One region of the Conexibacter sp. W3-3-2 genome, then DNA from elsewhere that is predicted to be linked to it. Evidence: riboswitches for the same ligand, from Rfam matches in the RefSeq annotation. Region 1 holds a riboswitch; each other region holds the start of a gene.

Region 1 (4,272 bases):
GGTGCTGGAGGATCCGACCCATGTGCCCGCCTGCACCATCGACGCCGTGCTGGCGTGCGGCTCGGTCCTGACGTCGGACCAGGCGGAGGCGTTCGGCTTTCCCAACCCGCTGATCGGGATCGCCGGGTTCGCGGTCGTCTTCGCGTTCGGGCTCGTCCTGGTCGCCGGTGGTCGGCTGCCCCGTTCCGTGTGGCTGATCGCGCAGGTCGGCCTGGGATACGCCGTGATCTTCGTCCACTGGCTGATCTTCCAGAGCGTGTATCGCATCGAGGCGCTCTGTCCGTACTGCATGGTCGTCTGGGTCATGACGATCTCGATGTTCGTGTACGTGACGCTCGCGAACGTCAGCTCCGGGCGGCTCCCGGTCCCGGCACGCTTGGAAGGGCCGGTCGCGCGGCTCGTGAGTCTCCACGGCGTGGTGCTCACGGTCTGGCTGCTGGTGGTCGGCGCCGTCCTGGCGCAGGGGTTCTGGGACTACTGGATGGACAAGATCTGAGCGAGTCTCACGACTGGCCGTCGAGTGCGTGACGTTCCGCGCGCTCATCGGCCCGGTCGGCCTCCCCGAGCGCGCGGATGAAGAGGAAGGCGAGCGCGATCCCCATGACCACCGACTGCTCGATCGCCATGATGGCTCCGGCCAGGGCCTGGTCGTCCAGGGCACTCAACCCCCAGTAGCGGGGCCCGTTCGCGTAGACGTCGTACAGGGGGCGAGGGGCGAACGTCAGGAAGATCCCGAGGATTCCGACGAGCACCTTCGTGACGACCATGCAGACGACCGGTCCGAGGCCGGCGAGTCCGTGGCGGGCTCGGATCGGGGAGAGCAGATGCCACCAGTAGAGCGCGCCTCCGAAGGTGAACGAGACGTGTTCCAGGATGTGGATCGCTGACGATTCGACCGCCGAGTCGTAGAGCGCCGGGATGTGCCACACCCACATGACGCCGACGTAGAGCAGGATCGCGAAGACCGGACCGGCCCACCAGCCCGCCTGCCGTTCCAGCGGCTGGAGCAGGCGCGTGACGGGGCGCAGGAGGACCTTGGTCAACCCGAGGATCAGCAGGATCGGGACGACGTCGAGCAGCAGCACGTGCTGCACCATGTGCATCGCGAAGAGCTGCTCGCCCAGCGCGTCGAGCGGGGAGAACAGGGCAGTGCTGAGGCTGACGATGCCGCCGAGGAACACGAGCAGCCGCCAGATCGGCGCGTCGCGTGCACCCGACGGCGTCCGTCTGACCGCTCGCCAGCGCCACACGTAGCCCCCAAGCAGCAGTGCGACGAGCAGCGCCGGGCCGGGAGCGAACGTCCACGAGGTGTCCGGTGTCATCGCTGCCGGGCCGAGGTGTCCTCGTCGGCGCTCAGCTGAAGCTGTCCCACCGGCGCAGCTCCGGCAGCGGATCGATGCCCTCGCCGCCGGTGTACCAGCCCGGGGCGGTCCACAGCTCGAAGTGCAGGTGGCACCCGGAGGCGCGTCCGGTCTGGCCCACGTACCCGATCCGCTGGCCGGCCCGGACGCGTGCGCCCTTCTTCACGAGCGCGCGGTCGCGCATGTGCATATAGGTGTAGGAGCGGCCGGTCTTGTCCTGCAGGACGACGTAGTTGCCGGCCCGGGACTGCACGGCCTCGAACTGCACGGTACCCGGGCGGGCCGCCACCAGTGGGGTGCCGCAGCGCGCGAACATGTCCTGCCCGCCATGGCCCCGTCCACCGCCGAAGTCGTTGGTCGCCGACTGGCCGAGGTCGTGCTTGCCGCGGATCGGGAAGATCGCGTCGTGGACCTGCACGGCGGCGGAGCTCGCCTGGGACGCCGTCGGCTGTCCGGCGAGGCGCAGGACGTATCGCCCTTCGGGGACAACGGCGCCGTCGACCGTGCCGTCCCACCGCTGCTCGCCGGGGCCCGCGGCTACGGGCCAGGACCGCATGACGGCACCGTTGTCGACGCGGGCCGCCTCGACGGTGCCCGCGACGGAAGCGGTGTACTGCAGCAGCATCCGCTTGCGCGAGCCGGCGATCAGGGCCTCACCAGGTGCGAGATCGGTCGTGCCGCCGGTGACGTCGGCCTGGGGGACGGGCGTGGTGAGGATGCGCAGGCGCGCGGTCCGGCCGGACCCGCCGGCTGGGCTCACGAGGCGCAGCGGACCGCTGCGCGCGCCGCGCGGCACGGTCAAGGCCAGGGCGGTCGGCGATGCGGACGTCGGCGTGGCGGTCCGGTCGTCTTTTGAGTTCTTGCCGCCGAGGAACACCACGCGGGTCACTCCGTCCAGGCCGGTGCCGGCCACGGTGAGCGACTGGCCGTGCCGACAGGCCCAGCTCTCGCCCGACGCGCATGTCGCTGCGGTTGCGCGGGCCGGGTCGGGGATCGTCGCGCCGCCCGCGTTGGGAGCGCCGGTGGCGCCGGCGGGCGCCAGGAGCGCCACGGTGGGCGCGAGTACGACGAGGAACAGCCTGGTGTAGGTCAACGCGAATCTCTTTTCGTCTGCCTACGGGGTTAGCTGACGGACTCGCGCGGAAAAGTCGCGCTACGACACGAGGTCGATTCGCCCCAGGAGTGGGTCCCCCGCTCGCCGTGACCGGTGCCACGACGACTCGGCGCTGCTATGACGCCACAAGCGTACTACGATCCGTCGTAGACGATGACTCGATACCTCGCGATTCTCGGCGTCTGCGCCGCACTCCTCGTCGGCTGTGGAGGTGATTCGGCGTCGGACGGCAGCTCAGCGGAACCCCGTGGGCCGTCGTCCTCGGCGCTGCGCACAAAGCTCACCGAGGCGACGGCGGTCGACCTCGCCCGGTTCCCGAAGCCGGGGCAGAAGACGCTCGACGAGCTCAGCCGGTCGCTCGACGGAGCCGGCCCTCAAGTCGCACTGGGAACCAGCATCCACCCGTCGACTCGCACCCGTCTGGCGTTCGGCCTGATCGACGAGAAGACCGGATTCGTCTACGCGCCGTCCGTGGTCTACCTGGCGAAGGGCAGGAAGGCACGCGTCCTCGGGCCGTTCGCCGCGCCGGCGGACCTCCTGGTCACCGATCCGCCGTTCCGCTCCCGGCAGGCGGCCAGCGAGAAGGACCCGTTCGCGGCGATCTACGATGCGCGCGTGACGGTCGACGGCCCAGGCACCTACAACGTGCTGGTCGCCAGCGACATCAACGGCAAGCTCATCGGGTCCGGCACACAGATCAAGGTGGTCGACGGCAAGGCCGACGCGGTGCCCGACGTCGGCGAGCCGGCACCGCGGACGCCCACCGACACCGTCGAATCCGCCGGCGGCGACCTCGAGTCCATCGACACGCGACTGCCGCCCGACGACCTCCACGAGGACAGCCTTGCGGACGTCCTGGGCAAGAAGCCGGTCGCACTGGTCTTCGCGACACCGCAGCTCTGCGAGTCACGGGTGTGCGGACCCGTCGTCGACATCGCAGCTCAGCTCGAGTCCGAGTACGGGGACCGCGTCAGCTTCATCCACCAGGAGGTCTACGTGGAGAACTCGTTCGACAAGGGCCTGCGCGCGCCGCTGAAGGCCTTCAACCTGCCGTCGGAGCCGTGGCTGTTCACCATCGACGCCCAGGGGCGCGTCGCCGAACGACTCGAGGGCTCCTTCGGGTTCCGCTCCTTCGAGGGCGCGATCCGCAAGGCCCTCGACCAGTAGCGGACCTACGCGCCGCCGGCCGGCTTCTTGCCCGCGAGCCGCCGCAGCTCCTTGCGACGCTCGGGGTCGAGCTGCTGGATCGAGCGGGCGAAGTGGACCAGGACGGTGTCGCCGTACTCGTCCACGAGGTTGGCCACCTCACCGGCGGCGCGGCGCTCCTCGTAGTCCGCCCGTGTCATCGCGGCCGAGTAGTGGTCGGTCTTGCCCGAGCGGCGGCGCACGAGCAGCTCCTTCTCCGCGAGCCGGCTCATGACGGTCATCACCGTCGTGTACGCGCGCGTCTTGTCGGCGCGGGCGTTGAGCCCGTCGAGGACCTCACGGACCGTCGACTCGCGACGCGACCAGATCTCGAGCATCACCTCACGCTCGAGCTCGTGCAGTTCCGGGAGTCGCTTCTGGGGCACGGACGGAGTCTACTGCGCCACTCCAAAGCACTACAGGGCGTAGTATTGCCGGGTGCTCGTCCCCGCGCGTCTGCGTGCTCCCGCGCTCCTGGCGGCCGCCATGTTGCTCCTGCTGCCGACCTCGGCGGCCGCCCACGGGCTCGTCATCCGGGCCGACCTTCCGATTCCCGAATGGCTGTTCGGCTTCGGGGCCGCGACGGTGGTCCTCGTGACCTTCGTCCTGCTG
Region 2 (4,272 bases), on a different contig from region 1:
ATGAGGAAGGCGAGGGCGATCCCCATGACCACGGACTGCTCGATCGCCATGATGGCGCCGGCCAGGGTCTGGTCGTCCAGCGCACTGAGCCCCCAGTAGCGCGGGCCGTCGGCGTACACGTCGTAGAGCGGTCGCGGCGCGAAGGTCAGGAAAATCCCGAGGATCCCGACCAGGACCTTCGTCACCACCATGTAGACGACCGGCCCGAGCCCGCCGAGCGCGTGGCGTGAGCGGATGGGGGACAGCAGGTGCCACCAGTACAGGATGCCGCCGAAGGTGAACGACAGGTGTTCGAGGATGTGGATGGTCGACGACTCGACGGCGGCGTCGTAGAGCGCCGGGATGTGCCAAATCCACATGACGCCGACGTAGAGCACGATCGCGAAGGACGGGCCCGCCCACCAGCCCGCCTGACGCTCGAGGGGTTGCAGCAGCCGCGTCACCGGACGCAGCAGCACCTTGGTCAACCCGAGGGTCAGCAGGATCGGGACGATGTCGAGCAGCAGCACGTGCTGCACCATGTGCATGGCGAAAAGCTGCTCGCCCAGCGGATCCAGCGGGGAGAAGAGCGCGGCGCTGAGCGCGGCAATCCCGGTCAGGAAGACGAGCAGCCGCCAGGTGGGCGCGTCGCGTGGCCCGGACGGTGTGCGACGGACCGCGCGCCAGCGCCACAGGTAGCCGCCGAGCAGCAGGAGGACCAGCAGCAGCGGGCCGGGCGTCGCCGACCACGAGGCGTCCGGTGCGGTCAGCTGAAGCTGTCCCAGCGGCGCAGCTCCGGCAGCGGGTCGATGCCCTCGCCGCCCTCGTACCACCCTGGGGCGGTCCACAGCTCGAAGTGCAGGTGGCAGCCGGAGGCACGGCCCGAGTCTCCGACGTAGCCGATGCGCTGGCCGGCGCGGACCCGGTCGCCCTTCTTCACGAGCGCGCGATCGCGCATGTGCATGTAGGTGTACGAGGCGCCGGTCTTATCCTGTAGCACGACGTAGTTCCCGGCACGGGACTGGACGGCCTCGAACTGCACGGTCCCGGGACGTGCGGCCACGAGCGGCACGCCGCAACGGGCGAACATGTCCTGCCCGCCGTGGCCGCGGCCCCCGCCGAAGTCGTTGGTGGCCGACTGCCCGAGGTCGTGCTTGCCGCGGATCGGGAAGATCGCGTCAAGGACCTGGACGGCCCCGGAACTGGCCTGCGACGCCGTCGGCTGCCCGGCCAGGCGCAGCACGTAGCGGCCCGCCGTCACCACCGACCCACCGACCGTCCCGTCCCAGCGAACCTCACCCTGGCCAGCGTCCACCGGCCAGGACCGGACGACCTGGCCGGAGTCCACCCGGACGGCCTCGACGGTTCCCGCAACGGTCGCCGTGTACTGCAGCAGCATGCGCTTGCGCGACCCGGCGATGAGCGCCTGGCCGGGCGCGAGGTCGGTCGTGGCGCCGGTGACGTCCGCCTGGGGGACCGGCGAGGTGAGGATGCGCAGCCGCTGCGTACGGCTCGAGCCGCCGGCCGGGCTGACCAGTCGCAGCGCGCCGCTGCGGGCGTCGCGTGGAACGGTCACCTTCAGCGACGTCGCCTCGGCGGATGACGGTGCGGTGGCACGGTCGTCCTTGGTGCCCTTGCCGCCCTGGAAGATGACGCGGGTCACGCCGTCCATGCCGGTACCGGCGATCGTGAGCGTCTGGCCGCGCCGGCAGGCCCAGCTCTCGCCCGACGCGCAGGACGCCGCGCTCGCGGCGGCCGGGTCCGGGATCGACGCACCTCCGGTGCTCGAGGCGCCGAGCGCGCCCGAAGGCACGAGGAGCAACACGGTGGGGGCCAGGACGGCGAGGGACAACCGGCGGTAGGTCAACGCGAATCTCTTTTCGTCTGCCTACGGGGTTAGCTGACGGACTCGCGCGGAAAAGTCGCGCTACGACACTGGGTCGATTCGCCCCCGGAGTGGGTCCCCCGCTCGCCTCGACCCCGGGGTCTCGACGATTCGGCGCTGCTATGACGGCGCGCATCATACTACGATGCGTCGTAGACAATGCGCCGACACCTCCTCATCCTCGGACTCAGTGCCGCGACCCTCGCCGGCTGCGGCGGAGATTCGTCCTCCGACGGCGCGTCCGTCGAGCCCCGCGGACCGTCGTCCGCGGCCCTGCGTGCGAAGCTGGCCGAGGCGACGTCGGTCGATCTCGCCCGCTTCCCCAAGCCGGCCGGAAAGACGCTCAACGAGTTGAGCCAGTCCCTCGACGGGACCGGGCCGCAGGTCGCGCTCGGGACGAGCGTCTTCCCCGACGCCCGGACGCGACTGGCGTTCGGGCTCATCGACGAGCAGACCGGGTTCGTCTACGCCCCGTCGGTCGTCTACCTCGCCAAGGGCGAGAGCGCCCGGGTGCTCGGACCATTCCCGGCGCCGGCAGACCTGCTGGTGACGGACCCACCGTTCCGCTCACGGCAAACGGCCAGCGAGAAGGACCCGTTCTCCGCGATCTACGACTCGCGGGTCACGGTCGACGGACCGGGGACCTACAACGTCCTCGTGGCGAGCGACATCAACGGGAAGCTCATCGGCTCCGGCACCCAGATCAAGGTCGTCGACGCGAAGGCCGATGCCGTGCCCGACGTCGGGGAGCGCGCGCCGAGCGTGAAGACCGACACCGTCGCTTCCGCCGGGGGCGACCTTGCGGCGATCGACACGCGGCTCCCGCCGGACGACCAGCACGAGGAGAGCCTCGACGACGTGCTCGGCAAGAAGCCAGTGGCACTCGTCTTCTCGACCCCGCAGCTGTGCGAGTCACGCGTCTGCGGCCCGGTCGTCGACATCGCCGCGCAGCTCAAGTCCACCTATGGCGATCGCATGACGTTCATCCACCAGGAGGTCTACGTGGAGAACTCGTTCGACAAGGGGCTGCGCGAGCCGCTCAAGGCCTTCAACCTGCCGTCGGAGCCGTGGCTCTTCACGATCGACGCACGTGGACGCGTCGCCGAGCGGCTCGAGGGGTCGTTCGGCTTTCGGGGCTTCGAAACCGCGATCAAGAAGGCGCTGGAGGCCTGAGCCGGCTGCGCCGTCAGGCGCTGGGCTTCTTGCCTGCGAGCCGGCGCAGCTCCTTGCGCCGCTCGGGGTCCAGCTGCTGGATCGAGCGCGCGAAATGCACCAGGACCGTGTCGCCGTAGGCGTCCACGAGATCGGCGACCTCGCCCGCGGCGCGGCGCTCCTCGTAGTCGTCCTGCGACATGGCGGCCGAGTAGTGGTCGGTCTTGCCCGAACGACGACGGACGAGCAGTTCCTTCTCCGCGAGTCGGCTCATGACGGTCATCACGGTCGTGTAGGCGCGGGTCTTCTCCGCGCGGGCGTTCAGCCCGTCGAGGACGTCGCGCACGGTGGACTCCCCGCGGGACCAGATCTCGGCCATGACCTCGCGCTCGAGCTCGTGCAGTTCGGGGAGTCGCTCCTGGGACACGCGCGGAGTCTACCGCGCCGCCAGGAAACACTACGCTGCGTAGTATTGACGGGTGCTCGTCCGCTCTCGTCTGCGCGTCCCCGCCTTGCTCGCGGTCGTGCTGCTCCTCCTGCTGCCCGCCTCGTCGGCGGCCCACGGTCTCGTGATCCGGGCCGACCTTCCGATCCCGGAGTGGCTGTTCGGCTTCGGCGCGGCGGTGGTGGTGATCGTGACGTTCGTCCTGCTCGCCGTCGCCTGGCGGACACCGCGCCTCGAGGAGCCGCCCACGCGCTGGCTGGCGGAGCCGGTGGCCCGAGCCATCACCAGCCGCGGTGTCGAGGTCGTCGCCGGCACCCTCGGCGTGCTCGCGCTGGCGCTGGTCGTCTGGGCGGGCGCGACCGGGACGGAGACGCCGGCGGCGAATCTCGCGCCGACCTTCGTCTACGTCGGCGTGTGGCTCGGCTTCGTACCGCTGAGCATCGTGTTCGGGGACGTCTTCCGCCTCTTCAACCCCTGGAGAGCGATCGGTCGCGGCTTCGGCGCGCTCACCGCACGCCTGGAGATGCCGGAGCCGCTCACGTACCCGGACCGGCTGGGCAACTGGCCCGCGGCGGCCGGCCTGCTGGCCTTCGCCTGGCTCGAACTCGTCGCCTCCAACGGCGATCTCCCCACGAACGTCGCGACCGCCACCTGCATCTACACCGCATTGCAGCTCGTCGGCATGTCGCTCTTCGGCGTGCGCCAGTGGTGCGACCGCGCCGAGGCGTTCGGCGTCTACTTCAACCTGCTCTCCCGCATGTCACCGTGGGTCCGCGACGGCCGACGCATCGGGATCCGCCGGCCTCTCGCC
Region 3 (4,272 bases), on a different contig from region 1:
ATACCCCCTGGGGGTACTGCTACTGTTGGGTGCATGACGACGACTTCCACCACCTCGGCGCGGGGATACAGCGCGAGCAAGGACCAGCTGCAGAAGCGGTTGCGACGCATCGAGGGCCAAGTGCGCGGCGTGCAGTCGATGGTCGAGGACGACCGGTACTGCATCGATGTCCTGACGCAGATCGGCGCGATCCAGGCGGCCCTCGACAAGGTCGCCCTCGGCCTGCTCGATCAGCACGCCCACCACTGCGTCATGGGCGCTGAGGGCCAGCTCCGGGAGGACCGCACCGATGAGCTGATAGGTGCGGTCGCGCGCCTCATGCGGCGGGGGGTGAGGTCATGGATCACGGAGCCCAGAGCCTCAACCGCCTCAGCGTCACGGCGACGCTGCACTGCATGACCGGATGCCTGATCGGCGAGATCCTCGGACTCGTCATCTCGACCGCGCTGGGTTGGGGCGACCTCGCGTCGATCGCCCTGGCGGTCGGTCTGGCGTTCGTCTTCGGCTACCTTCTCACGTCCCTACCGCTCTACCGCGCAGGGATGACGATCGGCGCGATCGTGCCGATCGCCCTGGCGACCGACACGGTGTCGATCTCGATCATGGAGGCCATCGACAACGGGTTCATGGCCCTATACCCGGGAGCGATGGACGCCTATCTTGACGAGCTGCTCTTCTGGGGCCCGATGCTCGGCGGGTTCGCGATCGCGTTTCCCTTCGCGTTCGCCGCGAACCGGTGGTTGATCGCCCGCGGCAAGGGGCACGCCCTGGTGCACGCCCATCACGCGCACTGACCTGTTCAGGTCCGAACAAAGGTGAGCTTCCAGTTGTAGTCGGCGGTGTGGGCGGCGACGAGCTGGTACCCGGCCGAGGTGAGCTTCTCGACGTGGGCCAGCGGGACGGCCGGCTTGACCGGGGTCGCGAACTCGACGGCGATGATCGTGACGGGGATCCCGGAGGCGAGCACGTCGTCCAGGATGGTGTATTCGCTGCCTTCGGCGGAGATCTTCAGCAGGTCGACGTGTCCGACTCCGCGTTCGGCGGCAAGGGTGGCCAGCCGGCGGGCGGTCGCGGTGAACGCGACCTCCGTGCCGTGCATGTCGGTGGCCGAATGGGAGATGTAGCCCTCCACGCGCGGAGCGTGGAAGGTGAGCTCGGTGTCCTCGTTCCACAGCGCGTAGGGCAGGAACTCGTGACGGGGCTCGTCGGCGGCCGCCTGCGCGACGTACTCCGCGGCGGCGGGGACCGGGTCCATCGCCAGTACGCGGCAGCCGAAGCGTGAGATGAGCTCGAGGTCGAAGGTGATGTCGGTCCCGGTGCCACAGAGGAACACGACGCTGTCCTCCCGCAGCAGCGAGGCCGGGACGACGTAGCCGCCGTAGGTGGGGTCGGCGATCCCGACGAGGTCGGCACGGGGCTGGATGTCGAGCGCGGCGCGAAACCGGCGCGAGCGGTACGGCAGTCGCACCTTGTCGAGGGCGCGGTGAAGCGGGCTGGCCATGCTGGTGTTCTCCTGTGGAAGATGGAAAGGGGTCGTCGCCGCCCACCCGAGAGGATGGGGCGCGCGCCCTCGTCACATCCGCAGGATCGAGTGGCGGCCGGGGGGCCCGGCCCGCGCGCGGGGCGCCGGGACCGCCGGTGCAGGAAGGCCGCGAGGGACGGAGACCGACGACGGCCTGAACGTCCCCCCCATGCTCGTGAGTGCTGCTGCGGTCGCGCTGAGCAGCGCGGCTCCGGCCAGCGCCACGCACAGCAACAGCTCGCTGATCGCGTGGTGGTGACCGTCGCCGTGGTCGGCGACCGGAGCCGGGTGATGGATCACGACCGATGCCGCGATGACGGCGAGCACACCGAGCAACGCCCAGCGCACGCTGCGGCGCCACAGCAGGCGTCGTGTCCTGACCGGTCCCACGCGCGCAACGTACTGCAGGCCTCAGATCTCGGTGCAATACCGGTGCCGCGGCACCCCGTGAGCTGGTGCGCGCTGACTGGATCGACATAACGCCGTCCCGTGGAGTAATCTCCTACACGTCATAGGAGCGCCGAGTCCTCGCGTGTCGAGGAGCGGGGGACCCACTCACGGGGCGAATCGACCGTATGTCGTAGCGCGACTCTTTCTGCGCGAGCCCGTCAGCTAACCCCGTAGGCCGACGAAAGAGAGCCTTTGGTGCACCCCCGACGGATCACGAGCCTGACCGTGCTCGCCTTGATGACCACCGCTGTGTCTGCAGCCCCTGCCGGCGCGCAGACCTCGACCGGAGGCGCGGCGATTCCGGACCGTGCGGTGGCGTCGGTCGCGACCTGCGCATCGGGCGAGTCGTGGGCCTGCCGGGTCGGGCAGACCCTGACGATCGCCGGCGAAGGTCTCGATGGGGTCGAGCGTGTCGCCTTCCTCGGCGGGAAGGGCTCGCGCGACGACCGGTCGGCGGTGCCGGTCACCAGGTCCGCCGAGCAACTCGTGGTGACGGTGCCGCGCGGCGCTCGGTCGGGCGTCCTGCGGCTGCAGAGCCCCGCGGGCGGATCGAGTCGCACCCGGAAGCTGCGGATCTTGACGGGCGCGGCTCCTCAGGCGGACGTGACTGGTGCCGCGGCCGATCTCAAGCCCGGGGAGGCGCTGATCGCCGGGTCGCGTAAGCGGGCCGTGCTGCGGTACTCGGCGTCGGGCGCCGGCACGGTCGAGGCGGTGCGTCTGAGCGACGGCGTGGCGGTCCGTTCATGGCCGGTGCCGGCAGGGAGCGGCGAGATTCGCTGGGATGGCACGGCCAACGGCAGCGTCGTGGCCGATGGCCGCTACGAGTTGCGGCTGACCGGCCAGCCGACCGCCTCGCAGGCCAGCGCGCAGTCGCTGCTGGTGCACGACGCGATGTTCCCCATCCGTGGCAAGCACGACCTCGGTCAGAGCGACACGAACAACTTCGGCGGTGCCCGGGGACATGGCGGCCAGGACATGTTCGCTGCGTGCGGAACGCCGCTGGTCGCTGTTCGGCCCGGGACGGTGCAGTTCGCGGCGACGCAGGACCGCGCCGGGAACTACGTGGTTCTCCAGGACGCGGCCGGCCAGTCCTACGTGTACATGCACATGCGCGATGCCGCGCTGGTGAAGAAGGGCCAGAAGGTGCTGGCCGGTCAGCGGGTCGGGTACGTCGGCGAGACGGGCCGCGCGTCCGGATGCCATCTGCACTTCGAGCTCTGGACGGCTCCTGGGTGGTACACGGGCGGCGAGGGCGTCGACCCGTTGCCCGAGCTTCGTCGCTGGGACTCTTTTAGCTGAATTCCGGTATAACGGGGTGGCGATGAGTGACTTGATCGCCGCTCTCCGCCTCGCGCTGGAGCGGCTCGATGGACGGTCCGTGACAGCACGGGACCTCGCCGGGATGCTGGGGTGCCAGCAACGTGAAGTGCTTGAGGCCCTGAGCGTTGGACGCCGTCATGGGTGGGCGCAATCCGCGGGAAAGACGCTCACGGGCGCGGTGCTGTACCGACGGGTCGCCCTCGGGTCATCGGCCGCGGGTCCAGACGACGGGTAGCCCGGGTCGCGCGGCAGCAAGGGCCGCGGCGTCGTCGAACCGCCGGGCGCGAGGGTGGACGGCCCCGGTGCGGCTCCAGGCTCAGGGCCTCGTGATGGCTCAGAGCGGAAGAAGGTCGCCCTCACGGAGGAAGAGGAGCGCGACGCCGGCTCCGAGCGCGAGGCTTGCGAGCGCGACGAGGCGTTGCCCGGGAGCGGTCGGCGGTCGGGTCTCGTGGCGCGGGTCCCATTTCGGGTGGTGGTGGCGTGCCCAGTCCCGTGAGACCCGGCCGGTCACGATCCCGCGCAGCGCTGGACGGGTGGACGGCTGAATGACGGCGAACCACAGGTGGCCGCTGAGCAGGACGAGTCCCACGGTGCCCGCGGCATCGTGCAGGGTGAGCGCGCCATCGGTGCGCAAGGCGTGGTTGCGCTCGCCGAGCCACAGCAGGGCTCCGGAGAGGCCGAGCAGGCAGGCAAGCCCGGCCTGCAGCGCGGTATGCAGCTTCTGGCCGGCGTTGAAGCGTCCTTGGGGGACCCGGCGGTTTCTGAACCAGCGGCGATCGTCGACGTCGAAGTGCTCGAGGTCGTGAAGGGCTGACCGAAGGGCCCTGCGGTCGGCAACGGCCACGGTCGCCGCGATGCCGGCAAACCAGAGTGCGGCGGCCGCGAGGTGGACGGCTTTCAGCGCTGTCCGGCCGCCGGCGAGTCCACTCCAGGCCGGGACGTACAGGGCAAGGCCGGTAGAGGTCATCGCCAGGAACCCC
Region 4 (4,272 bases), 440 kb from region 1:
TGCTCGACCGCCGGCAACGCCGACGACCTCCTGATCCGCGTGCCCGGCACCGGATCCCGCCGGATCGTGCTCGTCGGGCACGTCGACACGGTGATCTCGCACGAGCTCCACCAGCCGCTGCACCCCGACCCCGACGTCCAGGGGCGCTCCGCGGCTCGGGGGCGATCGACATGAAGGGCGGCGACGTCCTCGCGCTCGGCGTCCTGCGCGCACTTGCGCACGACCGCCGCGACGAGCTCGCCGAGGTCGCGCTGCTGCTCGTGACCGACGAGGAGTGGCGCACCGCGCCGTTCGCCCACGCCGCGCGCTTCGCGGGCTGGGACGCCTGCCTGTGCTTCGAGGCGGGCGAGCTCGACGCCGACGGCCGCGACGCGGTCGTCGTGCGGCGGAAGGCCGCCGGGACCCTCGAGATCACCGCCACCGGCGTCGCCGCCCACAGCGGCGCCCGTCCGGACGACGGCCGCAACGCCCTCCTGGCGCTCGCCGAGGCCGCCCGCGTCGTCGCCGCGCACCACGACCCGGCCGGCTCCGACCGCCTGACCGCCGTGCCGACCGTGCTGCACAGCGGCGAGGCCCTCAACGTCGTCCCCGCCGGCGGGCAGCTGCTCTGCGACGTCCGCGCCGACCGGCTCGACGCGTTCGACCCGGTGATGGCGGCGATCCCGCGCGAGGTCGGCGGCGCCACCCTCGCCGTGCGCAACCTGCGCGCCTGGCCCGGCATGGACGCCCGCGAGCCCGCCGCGCCGGTCCTCGCGCGCGCGGGCGCGGCACTGGGTCGCCCGATCGTGCCCGCGTCCCGCGGTGGCGCGAGCGACGCGAGCCACCTCGCGACCGTGATCCCGCTGACGATCGACGGTCTCGGGCCGCTCGGGGGCGGCGCGCACGCGCCGGACGAGCACGTGCTGGAGGACTCGCTGCGGTCGCGCGCGGAGGTCGCCCTGGCCGTCGCCGACGCGGTGCTGCGCCAGCAGCAGCCCGATGCTCCGGGTCCCGGAGTCGGTTGACGTAACCCCCCGCCGCGGGATTCTGTAGCCTTCCCGCCCAGCCGAACAGCAACCAGCCGAGCTCGCCCCACGCCAGTGGAGCGGGACGGGGGACCCAACGGACCGAGCGATCGGTCGGGGGCGAATCCCGGGAACCACCCGGGTAGCGCAGCACTCAGCGCGAGCCCGACAGCTAACCCCGTAGGCGTCGAGAGCAAAGGGTTACCTGCCGTGCCGAAGCCGTACCGCCGCCGTACCGGAAGTCTCCGTCAGATCGCCGTCACCGTCGTCGCGTCCTGCGTGGGCGTGGGGGCGGGCACCGCCCTCGTCGTCCCGGTCGCGCAGGCCGCGACCGCGTCGGCCGCGTCCTCCAAGCTCGGGGACCGCGCCCTGCGCGTCGGCGCCAAGGGCGCGGACGTCAAGCAGCTCCAGAAGCTGTTGGTGCAGATCGGCATCAAGACGTCGACCGACGGGGTCTTCGGCTCGGGCACGAAGTCCGCGGTGCAGAAGTTCCAGCGGGCCGCCGGCCTGGAGGCCAGCGGCACCGTCGGCCGCAAGACGGTCACCGCGCTGCGCAAGGCGACCACCGGCGGCGGCGCGAACCTCGCCTCCGGCGGCTTCGACTCGCAGGGCAACGCGAGCACCGACCGGCTCGGCGAGCGCATCCCCGTCAAGCGGGGCATGAGCGGCCGTGACGTGAAGATGCTCCAGGACTTCCTCACCCGCACCGGCACCCGCACGACGATCGACGGCGAGTTCGGCACCGGCACCTACAAGGCCGTCCGGACCTTCGAGCGCGGCAACGGCCTGACGATCGACGGAATCGTCGACGCGAACGACATCGCCGTCCTGCGCGGCCAGCTCGACGCCGGCCCGAACGCCGCCGTCGGCGCGCAGCCGCTCGAGCTCGCCCCCGGCGACCGCGCGAAGGTCGGACCGGACGGCAAGGCGATCGCCCCCGCGAACGCCCCGCAGGCGGTCAAGGACTTCATCGCCGCCGGCAACGCCATCTCGCACAAGCCGTACATCTACGGTGGCGGTCACGGCAAGTGGGAGGACAAGGGCTACGACTGCTCCGGCTCCGTGAGCTACGCGCTCTACAAGGCGGGCCTCGTGAAGTCCTCGATGCCGTCCGGCGGCTACGAGACCTGGGGCGAGGACGGCCCCGGCCAGTGGATCACGATCTACGCCAACGGCGGCCACATGTACGCGGTCGTCGCGGGCATCCGCTTCGACACGAGCGGCATGAAGGACGACGGCGGCTCGCGCTGGCACACCTCCAGCCGCCCGACGAAGGGCTACGAGGTCCGCCACCCCGAGGGTCTCTAGGCCCGAGGGCCCGCTGCGGCGGTCATCTACGCTCCGGGGCGTGAGCGATCGCGCCCTGACGGTCCTGTACGACGCCGACTGCGGCTTCTGCCGCTGGTCGGTGGCGTGGATCCTGCGCCACGTGCCGGCCGGCTCGATCGTGCCGCGCACGATCCAGTCGCCAGAGGGCCAGGCGCTGCTCGAGGCGGCGGGTGTGCCCCCGCAGGACCGCCTCCGTGCTGCGCACGCCCACCGCGCCGGCGACCCGCCACAGGCCCTGCGCAGCGGCGGCGACGTGGCGCCGATGGTGGCGCCGCTGCTGCGCGGCCGCACGGGGCGCGCAGCGGGGCTCGGCGCCCGCGCGCTCCCCGGCCCGGTGCGCCGGCTCCTCTACGGGCAGGTCGCGACGAACCGCGTCGCGATCGGCCGGCTCGTCAGCCAGCGGCGGCGCGCCGAGGCGGACGCGCTGCTCGCCGCCGCCGGCGACGGGCCGCGCCGCGACGGATAGCCTCCGCGGTCGCATGAGCCTCCCCGACGTCCCCGCCCGCGCGCCCCGCAGCCCCGACGAGGAGCTGCTCGGCGCGCAGCTGCCGACGGTCCGCGCCGACCTCGACGACGGGCAGCGGACCGCGCGCGCCACGGAGGAGCTGGAGACCGGCTTCCGCACCCTCGCCGACCTCGGGCGCGCGATCTCGATCTTCGGGTCGGCGCGCGTGCCGCAGGACGCGCCCGAGTACGCGCTGGCCCGCGAGACCGCCCGGCGGCTCGGGGAGGCCGGCTGCGCGATCATCACCGGCGGCGGCCCCGGCCTCATGGAGGCGGCCAACCGCGGCGCCCAGGACGCCGGCGCCACGTCGGTCGGCCTCAACATCGTCCTGCCGTTCGAGCAGGCCCCGAACCCCTACCAGGACATCGGGCTGCTGTTCGACTTCTTCTTCACGCGGAAGGTCATGTTCGTGCGCTACTCCAGCGCGTTCGTGGTCTTCCCCGGCGGGTACGGCACGCTCGACGAGCTGTTCGAGGCGCTCGTCCTCATCCAGACCGAGAAGATCGACAACTTCCCCGTGGTCCTCGTCGGCGTCGACTTCTGGTCGCCGCTGGTCGACTGGATCCGCGGGCGGCTCGTCGACGACGCGCTGATCTCCGCCGACGACCCCGCGCTGTTCGTCGTCACCGACGACGTCGAGGAGATCGTCCGGACCGTCGTCCACGGCTGCGCGCAGCAGTGGGCGCTGCCGGAGTGAGCCCGTGCCGGACGACCTGCGCATCAGCGGCGCGCTGACGATCCCCGCGCAGGAGATCGTCGTCCGCGTCTCGCGCTCGTCCGGGCCCGGCGGCCAGCACGCGAACGTCACCGCCTCCCGGGTCGAGGTGGCCTTCGACGTGCGCGCCTCGGCGACGCTCAGCGCCGCGCAGCGCGCGCGGCTGCTGGAGCGCGTCGGGCCGGTCGTCCGCGCGGTCGCCCAGGACGCGCGCAGTCAGGCCCGCAACCGCGAGCTCGCGCTCCAGCGGCTCGCCGCCCGGATCGCCGCCGGCCTGCACGTCCCGCGGTCGCGGACCCCGACCCGCCCGACGAAGGCGTCCAAGCGCCGTCGCGTCGAGGCGAAGGCGCGCCGCGGCGAGATCAAGCGCGGGCGCTCGCGGCCGTCGCAGGACGACTGAGCGCCACGCTGACGGCCCGCCCCAGCTGGGCGGGGGAGAACGGCTGCACCAGCAGCTCCAGCGGTGCGAGCCCGGCGACCCCGTGGGGCTGCGGCACCGGGCTGCAGGCGACGAGCGCGACGTCCGGGCGGGCGGCGCGCAGCAGCCGGGCCAGCGCGACCCCGGAGGCGCAGCCCGCCTCGAACACGAGCGCGTCGGCGTCCGCGGGGTCCAGGGCGGCGTCCGCGGTGACGGTCTCGTGGCCGTGACGGCGCAGCAGGCGCTCCAGCAGCTCCCGCGTCTCCTGCACCGGCTCGAAGATCGCGACCCTCGCCATACG

Evidence for each region. A riboswitch is a leader RNA that binds a small molecule or an ion and turns the genes downstream of it on or off. The one in region 1 is predicted to bind cyclic di-AMP.
Region 2: another riboswitch for cyclic di-AMP. It lies ahead of GKE82_RS25170 (M23 family metallopeptidase); the one in region 1 lies ahead of GKE82_RS19000 (M23 family metallopeptidase).
Region 3: another riboswitch for cyclic di-AMP. It lies ahead of GKE82_RS30450 (peptidoglycan DD-metalloendopeptidase family protein); the one in region 1 lies ahead of GKE82_RS19000 (M23 family metallopeptidase).
Region 4: another riboswitch for cyclic di-AMP. It lies ahead of GKE82_RS21130 (peptidoglycan-binding protein); the one in region 1 lies ahead of GKE82_RS19000 (M23 family metallopeptidase).

The regions. Positions count from the first base shown of each region.
Region 1 covers NZ_WLYW01000001.1:3,965,424-3,969,695, forward strand. The annotation lists gene GKE82_RS18990 (vitamin K epoxide reductase family protein) at 1-496, shown strand, start outside; gene GKE82_RS18995 (cytochrome c oxidase assembly protein) at 504-1,322, opposite strand; gene GKE82_RS19000 (M23 family metallopeptidase) at 1,354-2,454, opposite strand; cyclic di-AMP (ydaO/yuaA leader) riboswitch at 2,457-2,597, opposite strand; gene GKE82_RS19005 (hypothetical protein) at 2,629-3,642, shown strand; gene GKE82_RS19010 (BlaI/MecI/CopY family transcriptional regulator) at 3,648-4,046, opposite strand.
Region 2 covers NZ_WLYW01000003.1:75,756-80,027, reverse strand. The annotation lists gene GKE82_RS25175 (cytochrome c oxidase assembly protein) at 1-812, opposite strand, end outside; gene GKE82_RS25170 (M23 family metallopeptidase) at 746-1,831, opposite strand; cyclic di-AMP (ydaO/yuaA leader) riboswitch at 1,849-1,991, opposite strand; gene GKE82_RS25165 (hypothetical protein) at 2,024-3,037, shown strand; gene GKE82_RS25160 (BlaI/MecI/CopY family transcriptional regulator) at 3,051-3,443, opposite strand; gene GKE82_RS25155 (fenitrothion hydrolase) at 3,496-4,272, shown strand, end outside.
Region 3 covers NZ_WLYW01000003.1:125,909-130,180, forward strand. The annotation lists partial or broken gene GKE82_RS29445 (metal-sensitive transcriptional regulator) at 34-330, shown strand; gene GKE82_RS25455 (DUF4396 domain-containing protein) at 396-794, shown strand; gene GKE82_RS25460 (FkbM family methyltransferase) at 800-1,501, opposite strand; gene GKE82_RS25465 (hypothetical protein) at 1,574-1,912, opposite strand; cyclic di-AMP (ydaO/yuaA leader) riboswitch at 2,031-2,164, shown strand; gene GKE82_RS30450 (peptidoglycan DD-metalloendopeptidase family protein) at 2,198-3,271, shown strand; gene GKE82_RS25475 (cytochrome b/b6 domain-containing protein) at 3,627-4,272, opposite strand, start outside.
Region 4 covers NZ_WLYW01000001.1:4,409,742-4,414,013, forward strand. The annotation lists gene GKE82_RS29155 (hypothetical protein) at 1-174, shown strand, start outside; gene GKE82_RS21125 (M20/M25/M40 family metallo-hydrolase) at 171-1,004, shown strand; cyclic di-AMP (ydaO/yuaA leader) riboswitch at 1,058-1,207, shown strand; gene GKE82_RS21130 (peptidoglycan-binding protein) at 1,215-2,312, shown strand; gene GKE82_RS21135 (DCC1-like thiol-disulfide oxidoreductase family protein) at 2,353-2,799, shown strand; gene GKE82_RS21140 (TIGR00730 family Rossman fold protein) at 2,813-3,535, shown strand; gene arfB (alternative ribosome rescue aminoacyl-tRNA hydrolase ArfB) at 3,540-3,953, shown strand; gene GKE82_RS21150 (hypothetical protein) at 3,916-4,269, opposite strand.